One region of the Citrobacter werkmanii genome, then DNA from elsewhere that is predicted to be linked to it. Evidence: predicted binding sites of a transcription regulator. Region 1 holds the regulator's gene; the other holds the start of a gene.
What was found. Region 1 encodes sigma-54, which starts transcription at its own class of promoters, with help from an activator protein. Its sites were predicted from a motif close to GTTGGCACANNTTTCGCTNT; they were not measured.
Positions count from the first base shown of each region.

Region 1 (6,144 bases):
CCAACACGTTGAATATTATTCGGAGCAAGCGGTTTCGTGGTTTACTCAACCGGTATTAACCACGTTTGATAAAGATAAAGTACCGACCTGGTCAATCAAAGCCGATAAAGCCAAATTGACCAACGATCGAATGCTGTATCTGTACGGCCATGTTGAAGTTAACGCCCTGGTGCCTGACTCTCAACTACGCAGAATTACGACCGATAACGCACAGATTAACCTGGTGACTCAAGACGTCACTTCTGATGATCTTGTCACGTTATATGGCACAACATTTAACTCCAGCGGACTGAAGATGCGCGGCAACTTACGCAACAAGAACGCCGAGCTGATTGAAAAGGTTAGAACCTCATATGAAATCCAAAATAAACAAACTCAGCCTTAATCTTGTGCTTGCCAGTTCACTTCTGGCCGCCAGCATTCCGGCATTTGCCGTCACCGGCGATACCGAGCAGCCGATTCATATCGAGTCGGACCAGCAGTCCCTGGATATGCAGGGCAACGTGGTGACGTTTACTGGTAACGTGATTGTGACTCAGGGCACCATCAAAATTAATGCCGATAAAGTCGTTGTGACCCGCCCGGGCGGTGAAGACGGTAAAGAAGTGATTGATGGTTACGGTGAGCCCGCCACCTTTTACCAGATGCAGGACAACGGTAAGCCAGTGAAAGGCCGCGCCTCACACATGCACTATGAACTGGCGAAAGACTTCGTCGTGCTCACCGGTAAGGCTTACCTGGAACAGCTCGATAGCAACATCACGGGTGATAAGATCACCTATCTGGTAAAAGAGCAGAAAATGCAGGCCTTCAGCGATAAAGGCAAACGCGTCACCACCGTTCTGGTTCCGTCGCAGTTGCAGGACAAAAACAAGGCTCCGGCAGAGAAAAAAGGTAACTGATTCGTTATGGCAACATTAACTGCAAAGAACCTTGCAAAGGCCTATAAGGGCCGCCGTGTGGTGGAAGATGTCAGTCTGACCGTCAACTCCGGGGAGATCGTCGGTCTGCTTGGTCCTAACGGTGCGGGCAAGACAACGACATTTTACATGGTGGTCGGCATTGTCCCGCGCGATGCGGGCAACATTATCATCGATGACGAAGATATCAGTCTGCTGCCACTGCATGCGCGCGCGCGTCGCGGCATCGGCTACCTACCGCAGGAAGCGTCTATTTTCCGTCGCCTGAGCGTGTTTGATAACCTGATGGCGGTACTGCAAATTCGTGACGATCTCACTAGTGAGCAGCGGGAAGATCGCGCCAATGAGCTGATGGAAGAATTCCATATCGAACATCTGCGTGACAGCATGGGCCAATCGCTCTCCGGTGGTGAACGACGCCGTGTGGAAATCGCCCGCGCGCTGGCCGCGAATCCGAAATTTATCCTGCTTGATGAACCGTTTGCCGGTGTTGACCCGATTTCCGTTATCGATATCAAACGGATCATCGAACACCTGCGCGACAGCGGGCTTGGGGTGTTGATTACCGACCATAACGTCCGCGAAACGCTGGCAGTTTGTGAGCGCGCCTATATCGTGAGCCAGGGACACCTGATCGCCCACGGCACGCCGACAGAAATACTGCAGGATGAGCACGTTAAGCGCGTATACCTTGGGGAAGACTTCAGACTCTGATAGGGTAGAAGACTTCACGTCACCGCAGGAGAAAACCACTCTGAACATGAAGCAAGGTTTGCAACTCAGGCTTAGCCAACAACTGGCGATGACGCCTCAGCTACAACAGGCTATCCGTCTGTTGCAGTTGTCCACGCTGGAACTTCAGCAAGAACTTCAGCAAGCGCTGGAAAGTAACCCACTGCTCGAGCAAACCGATCTTCACGACGAAATTGATACCCAGGAAAAACAGGACAGCGAATCCCTCGATACCGCAGATGCGCTCGAACAAAAAGAGATGCCAGAGGAATTGCCGCTTGACGCCAGTTGGGATGAAATCTACACCGCCGGTACGCCTTCAGGCACCAGCGGAGATTACATTGACGACGAACTGCCTGTTTATCAGGGGGAGACCACGCAATCGCTGCAGGATTACCTGATGTGGCAAGTGGAGCTGACCCCGTTCTCGGATACCGATCGCGCCATTGCGACATCAATTGTTGATGCGGTTGACGAAACCGGTTATCTCACCGTGACCCTGGACGATATTCTCGAAAGCATGGGCGATGACGACGTCGGTATGGATGAAATCGAAGCCGTGCTTAAACGCGTTCAGCGCTTTGATCCCGTTGGCGTGGCAGCCAAAGATCTGCGTGACTGCTTACTGATCCAACTTTCGCAATTTGATAAGTCCACACCATGGCTGGAAGAAGCGCGCCTGATCATCAGCGATCACCTCGATCTGTTAGCCAACCATGACTTTCGCTCGCTGATGCGCGTAACCCGACTGAAAGAAGACGTGCTGAAAGAAGCCGTCAACCTCATCCAGTCGCTCGATCCCCGCCCAGGACAGTCGATCCAAACCGGCGAGCCGGAATACGTCATCCCGGATGTGCTGGTGCGTAAGCATAACGATCGTTGGGTGGTCGAACTCAACGGCGACAGCATTCCACGCTTGCAGATTAACCAGCACTACGCCGCGATGTGCAATAGCGCGCGCAACGATGCCGACAGCCAGTTTATTCGTAGCAATTTGCAGGATGCGAAGTGGCTGATTAAAAGTCTGGAAAGCCGCAATGATACGCTGCTGCGCGTCAGTCGCTGTATCGTTGAACAGCAGCAGGCCTTCTTTGAGCAAGGCGAAGAATTTATGAAACCGATGGTGCTGGCGGATATCGCCCAGGCCGTCGAGATGCACGAATCGACCATTTCCCGAGTGACCACGCAAAAGTATTTGCACAGTCCGCGCGGCATATTTGAACTGAAGTATTTCTTTTCCAGTCACGTTAACACTGAAGGCGGGGGCGAAGCCTCATCCACAGCGATCCGCGCACTGGTGAAGAAATTAATTGCTGCGGAGAACCCCGCGAAACCGCTGAGTGACAGCAAGTTAACCTCTATGCTGTCGGATCAGGGTATCATGGTGGCGCGCCGCACCGTTGCGAAGTACCGAGAGTCTTTATCCATTCCGCCGTCTAACCAGCGCAAACAACTGGTGTGACCCAACCGATAAGGAAGACACTATGCAGCTCAACATCACTGGAAACAACGTCGAAATCACGGAAGCTCTGCGCGAGTTTGTTAATACCAAATTCGCCAAGCTTGAACAATATTTCGACCGGATTAATCAGGTCTATATTGTGTTGAAAGTGGAGAAGGTTACACATATCTCGGATGCAACACTGCATGTAAACGGTGGTGAAATTCATGCCAGCGCGGAAGGTCAGGATATGTACGCCGCCATTGACGGTTTAATTGATAAACTGGCTCGGCAGTTAACAAAACATAAAGATAAACTGAAACAGCACTAACTTTCCGGGCAGTTAGCGGGTGCAGGACGGCCTGTTGTGCAGCACAACGGGCCATTTGTACAGTTAGCGCTTAGGTGAAATTATGACAAATAACGATACGACTCTACAACTGAGCAATGTTCTTAACCAGGAATGTACGCGCGCGGCCGTTCACTGCCAAAGCAAGAAACGCGCACTGGAAATCATCAGTGAACTGGCGGCAAAACAGCTCAGCTTGCCCTCTCAGGTGGTATTTGAAGCCATTCTGACGCGTGAAAAAATGGGCAGTACCGGCATCGGTAATGGTATTGCCATCCCGCACGGCAAGCTGGAAGAAGACACGATGCGCGCGGTTGGCGTGTTTGTGCAACTCGAAACCCCCATCGCCTTCGACGCCATTGATAATCAACCCGTCGATCTGCTTTTCGCCCTGCTGGTCCCGGCAGACCAAACCAAGACGCATTTGCATACATTATCGCTGGTCGCCAAACGTCTGGCAGATAAAGCCATCTGCCGTCGCCTGCGCGCCGCACAGAGTGACCAGGAGTTGTATCAAATCATCACGGACACCGAAGGTGGACAGGATGAAGCATAACAACCCAATGGCATCCTTTTTTGTCGTTGTGAGGAGAAACAGTACATGGTACTGATGATCGTCAGCGGTCGTTCAGGGTCAGGCAAATCCGTTGCCCTGCGTGCGCTGGAAGATATGGGTTTTTACTGCGTGGATAACCTTCCCGTAGTGCTGTTGCCCGATCTGGCTCGTACACTGGCCGATCGCCAGATTTCTGCGGCCGTCAGCATTGATGTGCGTAACATGCCGGAATCCCCGGAGATTTTCGAGCAGGCAATGAACAATCTGCCTGAAGGCTTCTCACCGCAGTTGCTGTTCCTTGATGCCGACCGTAACACGCTGATTCGCCGCTACAGCGACACGCGTCGTTTACACCCCCTCTCCAGCAAAAACTTGTCGCTGGAAAGCGCTATCGATAAAGAAAGCGATTTGCTGGAGCCGCTGCGTTCCCGCGCAGACCTGATTGTTGATACCTCCGAAATGTCCGTACACGAACTGGCGGAAATGCTGCGTACCCGACTGCTGGGCAAACGTGAACGTGAATTGACGATGGTATTCGAATCCTTTGGTTTCAAACACGGTATCCCGATTGACGCGGACTACGTCTTTGACGTGCGCTTCCTGCCCAACCCACACTGGGATCCGAAGCTGCGCCCGATGACCGGTCTTGACCGCCCTGTCGCCGCCTTCCTCGACAGGCACACAGAAGTACACAATTTTATCTACCAGACCCGCAGCTATCTTGAGCTATGGTTACCCATGCTGGAGACCAACAACCGCAGCTACCTCACTGTAGCCATCGGCTGTACCGGCGGGAAACACCGTTCGGTGTATATTGCAGAGCAGTTGGCAGACTACTTCCGCTCACGCGGTAAAAACGTGCAGTCACGCCATCGTACGCTGGAAAAACGTAAATCATGACCGTGAAGCAAACCGTTGAAATCACTAATAAGCTGGGCATGCATGCCCGGCCAGCAATGAAACTTTTTGAATTGATGCAGGGTTTCGAAGCAGAAGTTTTGCTGCGTAATGATGAAGGAACGGAAGCCGAGGCAAACAGCGTTATCGCGCTGCTGATGCTGGATTCTGCGAAGGGGCGGCAGATAGAAGTTGAAGCCACAGGCCCGCAGGAAGTTGAAGCTCTGGCCGCGGTGGTTGCCCTGTTTAATTCAGGGTTTGACGAAGATTAATCGAGTACACAGAACGTAGCCAGTAGGCCGGATAAGGCGTTTACGCCGCATTCGGCAATAACTCCGCTAATACAGCTTATTTTCCCGCATAAACGACTCACCGCCTAACTGGCGCATTTGGCGCATAATCCACGCCTGACGGCTACGCACATAACCCGAAGGCGCATTCGCTTTAAAACGTAAAGGATTAGGTAGGACCGCCGCCAGCAAGGCCGCTTCAGACATACTTAAGCGACTGGCAGGTTTATGAAAATACCGCTGCGCCGCCGCCTCCACGCCAAAAATGCCGTCGCCAAACTCCGCAACGTTCAGATAGACGGTCAGAATACGTTTCTTGCTCCAGACCGTTTCCATCCCCAGCGTGAGCCCGGCTTCAAGGCCCTTACGCACCCAGCTACGTCCATCCCACAGAAAGAGGTTTTTTGCCGTCTGTTGCGATAACGTTGACGCCCCGCGAATACGGTTTTCATTACGTTCATTATGCGCCAGCGCTTTCTCGATGGCAGAGACATCGAATCCCCAATGGTCAGGGAACTTCTGGTCCTCGGCGGCAATCACCGCCAGCCCCATCCACGGTGAGATCTCATCCATACTCACCCAGTCCGAGTGCGCCACATACCCGAAATCACCGGATAACCATGCGCCCAGTTGCCGCTCGACCATCACCGCCGAAAACGGCACCGGCATCACGCTGAAAAGGGCGATGCCCCCGCCCCAGAATACGGCGAGGACGATAACCGCCCGTAGAAAGATACGCCGCAGAAAAGCGGTAACGCCTGTTCTCATTCAACCAACACCAGCACACGCGAGACCAGTTTATCGATGCCACTCGCGGCCTGAGCGATATCCTGCGCCAGCATATAGGCGGGCGTGGTGACAATTTTGTTGTCTTCATCAACGACAATGTCATCAACCGGACAAGGCACATGTTCAGCGCCCATCTCCTCCAGTACCTCTGCCGTATCGATATCCGTGCC
Region 1 is NZ_CP044101.1:4,559,825-4,565,968, forward strand. It holds gene lptC (LPS export ABC transporter periplasmic protein LptC) at 1-385, shown strand, start outside; gene lptA (lipopolysaccharide ABC transporter substrate-binding protein LptA) at 354-902, shown strand; gene lptB (LPS export ABC transporter ATP-binding protein) at 909-1,634, shown strand; gene rpoN (RNA polymerase factor sigma-54) at 1,681-3,114, shown strand; gene hpf (ribosome hibernation promoting factor) at 3,137-3,424, shown strand; gene ptsN (PTS IIA-like nitrogen regulatory protein PtsN) at 3,507-3,998, shown strand; gene rapZ (RNase adapter RapZ) at 4,044-4,898, shown strand; gene npr (PTS phosphocarrier protein NPr) at 4,895-5,167, shown strand; gene mtgA (monofunctional biosynthetic peptidoglycan transglycosylase) at 5,234-5,953, opposite strand; gene elbB (isoprenoid biosynthesis glyoxalase ElbB) at 5,950-6,144, opposite strand, start outside.

Region 2 (6,144 bases), 560 kb from region 1:
ACAAACGCACATAGCTGGCCTTCGTCGTTCATTCCTCTGGCCACCATACCTTGCGCTTCCGCGGCAATATGCCAGTTCAGATCGCGCCGCTGGGTTTCCCCCGCCAGATGCAATGGCAGTTCCGGCGTTTTAACTTTTACCAGCATGGCAGGTAGCTTCAGCGGAGCATTGCCGCCGAGCAGGTTTTTCGCCAGATACATGGCACTCAGTTGAATCGGCTGCAGGAACGGCAGCACCTGACCGTTAATTTCCGCGCAGTCGCCGAGGGCATAAATGTCCGGGTGGCTGGTTTGCAGATAGCTGTCGACGCAGACGCCACGATTAATGCTCAATCCGGCACGACGCGCCAGCGCCGTTTCCGGGCGCAGACCGGTGGCGGCGATCACCGCATCGACTTCTACGCGGCGACTACGATCGAGCGTGGCGCGAATACCCGATTCAGTTTTTTCCAGACCCTGAAGCTGTGATTTCAGCAGCAGATGCACACCCATATCGGTCAGACGATGCTGTAAGCGACTGCTGACTTCCGGTGGCATCAGCGAGGCCAGAATGCTGGCGGCGTTGTCGATAAGTGTTACCGCTTTACCGGCACGACAAAAATCCATCGCCAGCTCACTGCCAATCAGACCGCCGCCGACAATGAGTACCCGCTGGGCATCACGCAGTTGCGTTTCACAGGCGCGGTATTCTTGCTGACTGTTCAATGTGAGCATTAACTCACGTCCGGTGACTGGAGGCACAAAGGCTGAAGCCCCCGTCGCCAGCACCAACTTGTCGTACTGCCACTGTTGGTCCTGACTTTTCACGATGTGGGCATCGGTGTCGATGTCGGTCACCCAGGTGTAGGGGAACAGGCGCAAATTAAACTGTTCGGCAAACTCCCCCGCCGACTGGCGGGTGAGGTCGTCTGCACGCTGTGCCTGACTGATAACGTGGCTGAGATCGGGCTTGTTGTACTCATCCATGCTGTCAGCGGCAATCAGGGTCAACGGAACAGTTGCATCCTGTTTACGGATATTTTTGACTAACTGGCGGGCGGCGAAGCCCGAACCAATAATGACAATTCCGTGGCTCATTTTGCCTCCGTTGCCAGTACGTCGAAGACGTCTTTACCTAATGAACATTCCGGGCACAGGAAGTTATCCGGCACATCGCTCCATGGGGTACCTGGCGCGACATCCTGCAACGGTTCGCCTTTTGCTGGATCGTAAATCCACTGGCACACGCTGCACTGCATGCTTGGGCCGAGGTCAGCCGCAGCCGCAGCGGCACAAGCGCACTCTTCTTCTTTGGTTGTCGCTTTGACGGTCGTTTCCGGTAGCGGAGCAAGCGCCCACTGACGTGCAATTTCACGACCGTGCTGACGACACAGTTCCAGCGCATCCAGATCCGGACGCCATTTCGCCTTCAGGCTAAGCGACATCTCAAAACCGGCATCTTGTAAACGGGTGGACAGGCGGTCAACTGCGCCGCCGCTCCAGCCGTGAGAACCAAAGGCGCTGGCGCGTTTGTTACGAAAACGCAGGCCGGTCATCTCTTCCACCAGTCCGGCGATTTTCGGCATCATCACGTTGTTCATGGTGGAAGTACCGACCAGTACGCCTTTAGAACGGAAGACGTTGGTTAGGACGTCGTTTTTGTCGCTACGGGCGACGTTAAAGATTTTCACCGCCACGTTCGGGTCAACTTCGTTGATGCCCTGGGCAATGGCGTCCGCCATCATGCGGGTGTTGTTGGACATGGTGTCGTAGAAGATGGTGATGCGGTCTTCCTGATAATCGGCCGCCCATTTCAGGTACAGCTCAACGATCTGCGTTGGGTTGTCGCGCCATACCACACCGTGGGAGGTGGCAATCATATCGACCGGCAGGTTGAAGCCGAGGATCTCAGTGATTTTCGGCGTCACCAGACGGCTGAACGGGGTCAGGATGTTGGCGTAGTAGCGTTGGCATTGTTCGAACAGTTCGGTCTGGTCAACTTCATCATTGAACAGACGTTCGTCGCAGTAATGCTGGCCGAAAGCATCGTTACTGAACAGTACCGCATCGCCGGTCATGTAGGTCATCATGCTGTCAGGCCAGTGCAGCATCGGCGTTTCAACAAAGATCAGTTGTTTGCCGTTGCCGATGTCCAGAGAATCACCGGTTTTCACCACGTTGAAGTTCCACTCCGGATGATGGTGGTGGCCGGTGATGGAATCAATCGCGTTAGCGGTGCAGTAAATTGGCGTGTCCGGGATGCAGGACATCAGTTCGGTCAGCGCACCGGCGTGATCTTCTTCCGCGTGGTTAATGATGATGTAGTCGATATCCGCGAGGTCAATTTCACTGCGCAGGTTCTGCACGAATTCACGGCTAAACTTATGGTCTACTGTATCGATCAGCACGTTTTTTTCTTCACGGATGAGATAGCTGTTGTAGCTGCTACCGCGCAGCGTTTTGTATTCAGTGCCGTGGAAATCTCGCACTTCCCAGTCACGTTGGCCAACCCAATGAATGTTATTTTTAACCAGAATAGACATAGCAACCTCAATTAATTCAGCGTTTTTCTAAAAAGATATTTTGTTAATTGCAGGTTGTGTGCCAACTTTTTAATTGTTTGATTTTTAATGATTTATTATTTAGTGCCTATAAAGTGGTAGTCAAAATGACTGTTTATTTTATTGTCAATATGACAATATGAATTGTCAAAATGACAATGAGGTTGCCATGAGCTTTTCAGTAGATGTGCTGGCGGGTATCGCCATTGAATTACAAAGCGGTATCGGTCATCAGGACCGTTTTCAGCGCCTGATCACGACCTTGCGCCAGGTGCTGGAGTGCGACGCATCGGCACTGCTGCGCTACGAGTCGCGACAGTTTATCCCGCTGGCTATCGATGGCCTGGCGCAGGATGTCCTCGGCCGCCGCTTCACGCTGGAGGGACATCCGCGGCTGGAGGCGATTGCCCGCGCCGGGGACGTGGTACGTTTTCCTGCCGACAGCGATCTGCCCGATCCTTATGACGGGTTAATCCCGGGTCAGGAGAGCCTGAAAGTGCATGCCTGCATCGGGTTGCCGCTGTTTGCCGGACAAAATCTGATTGGTGCGTTAACGCTGGATGGCATGGAGCCCGATCAGTTCGATGTCTTCAGCGATGAAGAGCTTAGGCTAATTGCCGCTCTGGCTGCGGGGGCGCTGAGTAATGCGTTGCTGATTGAACAACTGGAAAGCCAGAATATGCTGCCGGGTTCGTCGACGGCTTTCGAGCAGGTGACGGAAACCCAGATGATTGGCCTGTCGCCCAATATGATGCAGTTGAAAAAAGAGATTGAGATTGTGGCAGGGTCCGATCTCAACGTACTGATCAGCGGCGAAACCGGGACCGGGAAGGAGTTGGTAGCCAAAGCGATTCATGAAGGTTCGCCGCGTGCGGTGAATCCGCTGGTGTATCTCAACTGCGCGGCGTTGCCCGAAAGCGTGGCGGAAAGTGAACTTTTTGGTCACGTAAAAGGGGCTTTTACCGGGGCTATCAGTAATCGTAGCGGTAAATTTGAAATGGCGGATAACGGCACGCTGTTTCTCGACGAGATTGGCGAACTCTCGCTGGCGTTGCAGGCCAAGCTGCTGCGCGTATTGCAGTATGGCGATATTCAGCGCGTAGGGGACGATCGCAGCCTGCGCGTTGACGTGCGCGTACTGGCGGCGACCAATCGTGATTTACGAGAAGAGGTGCTGGCGGGGAATTTTCGCGCGGATCTGTTTCATCGTCTGAGCGTTTTTCCCCTTTCCGTGCCGCCACTACGTGAGCGCGGCGAAGATGTAGTGCTGCTGGCAGGCTATTTTTGCGAGCAATGTCGGCTGCGGCTGGGACTTTCCCGCGTTGTGTTAAGCCCCGGCGCGCGTAATCATCTGCTGAGTTACGGCTGGCCCGGAAACGTGCGCGAGCTGGAACATGCCATTCATCGGGCGGTTGTGCTGGCAAGGGCTACCCGGGCAGGGGATGAGGTGGTGCTGGAGGCACAGCATTTTGCCTTGCAGGATGAAAGCCCTGTACCGCAGCCGGACGTCGTGGCAGAGATCCCGCAGCATCACAATTTGCGTGAGGCAACGGAGTCATTTCAGCGCGAGATGATCCGCCGGGCCTTGGCGCAAAATAACCACAATTGGGCGGCAAGCGCGCGGGCGCTGGAAACAGACGTCGCCAACCTGCACCGGCTGGCGAAACGCCTGGGGCTGAAGGATTAGATAATACCGGCCTGATAGAAATCCTGCAGGTTGATAGCGCCGGTGAGTTTCCCGTTTTCATCTACCACCGGTGCGGCAGTGATTTTGCGTTTCATCAGGATCTCTTTGGCGTCAATCGCGCGGCTCTGTGCCTGCAGCGTAATGCCATTATGGGTCATTGCTTCGCTAACCTGCGTGGTGAGCGCGCCGCCGCCAACCAGCCAGCGGCGCAGGTCGCCGTCAGTGAAGACGCCTTTCACCAGTGACGCGTCATCACAGACAGCCACCAGACCAAGACCCGTGCGGCTGAGTTCCAGCATCGCGTCCATGACGCTGGTGGTCAGCGTTACCTGCGGAATGGCATCGTCACGGCGCATCAGGTGATGCACTTTATTTAACAGACGAGCGCCCAGCGCGCCGGCCGGATGCGAGCGGGCAAAATCTTCTTCGTTAAAGCCGCGCGCCTGCATCACGGCGATTGCCAGCGCGTCGCCCATCATCAGCGTGTTGACGGTGCTGGAGGTCGGCGCCAGGCGCATTGGGCAGGCTTCACGTTCAACAGAAATATCCAGCACGGCTTTGGCCGCCAGGCCCAGCGGCGAGGTTGGTTTTCCGGTCATGGCCAGCAGGGCGACGGATTTGTCTTCCAGGCGCGGAATGATGAGATCCAGCTCTTTCGCGCCGCCGGAGTAAGAGATAAACAGCATCACGTCGCGGCTTTCAATCATGCCTAAGTCGCCATGCAGCGCTTCCGCCGGATGCACAAAAAAGGCAGGGGTGCCGGTACTGGCGAGGGTCGCAGCAATTTTTTTGCCAATATGGCCTGATTTGCCAATCCCGGAGACAATGACTTTGCCTTCACAGTGGATGATAGTATTGGCGGCGCGGACAAAATCATCGCCCAGTCGCTCCGGCAGTCGACTGGCTTCCTGCAGTTCCAGCATTAACGTCTGACGGCCCGCGTTCAGTAGTGCATCACTCATTGGTTTCTCCGGTTATGATTACTTCAATCCCTTTTGCTTCCAGCGCCTGACGAAATGCAGGGTCTATACCTGCATCGGTAATCAGCTTGTCAACGCTTTCCAGACTGCACACAACATTAGGGCTTTTACGCCCAAATTTTGAGGAGTCAGCCATCAGAATCACTTCGCGAGCGGCATTGCACATCGCTTTACTGACGCTAAAGACCTCATTAAAGGTGGTCACGCCGGCATTGAGGTCAATACCGTCGGTCCCCATGAAGAGTTTATCAAAGCTGAATTGCTCAAAGGCGTTTTCTGCCAGTTGACCGTGAAATGACGCAGATTTTTTGCGAAAGGTCCCGCCAGGCATCAGGATGGTTTGCTCGTTGTCCAGCTCCGAAAGGGCATTAACAATGTGCAGACTGTTGGTCATGACGGTGATGTTGCTAAAGCGGGTAAGCATCGGCACCATCTGCAATACGGTGCTGCCCGCATCCAGAATGATGGAGTCGCCATCATGGATATAACGGACGGCGGCTTCAGCGATCTGCTCTTTTTTATGCGTGTTAATTAGGGTTTTGTGATCGATGGGCGGGTCAGATTCATCTTTGTTCAACACTACGCCGCCATAGGTACGAATGACGGTTCCAGCATTTTCCAGAATGACCAGGTCTTTGCGAATGGTTGTGCCGGTCGTGTCAAAGTAGTGGGCCAGTTCTTCAACCGAGCATTTTCCCTGCTTTTGCAGGTGCTCCAGTATGGCAGCCTGACGCTGACGAGGTTTCATAGGCGTGATTACCCTGACTTATTTAGGTTGCAAAATGATAATTTCGCAAGCTATTAGCATTCACAACGAAATTACCCATGTTTCAGTTTAAGCGCCAATGATAGTGCATTCTGCGCTAACGGATCATGGGGAAAGATCACATCAGGCTGTAAATCATCAAGATGTTTGCCCATTATGGTGGCAATTTTGC
Region 2 is NZ_CP044101.1:3,997,909-4,004,052, reverse strand. It holds gene norW (NADH:flavorubredoxin reductase NorW) at 1-1,076, opposite strand, end outside; gene norV (anaerobic nitric oxide reductase flavorubredoxin) at 1,073-2,521, opposite strand; gene norR (nitric oxide reductase transcriptional regulator NorR) at 2,709-4,226, shown strand; gene gutQ (arabinose-5-phosphate isomerase GutQ) at 4,223-5,188, opposite strand; gene srlR (glucitol operon DNA-binding transcriptional repressor SrlR) at 5,181-5,954, opposite strand; gene gutM (transcriptional regulator GutM) at 6,026-6,144, opposite strand, start outside.
Region 2: the regulator sigma-54 is predicted to act here: its motif matches at 2,568-2,587, upstream of norV (anaerobic nitric oxide reductase flavorubredoxin).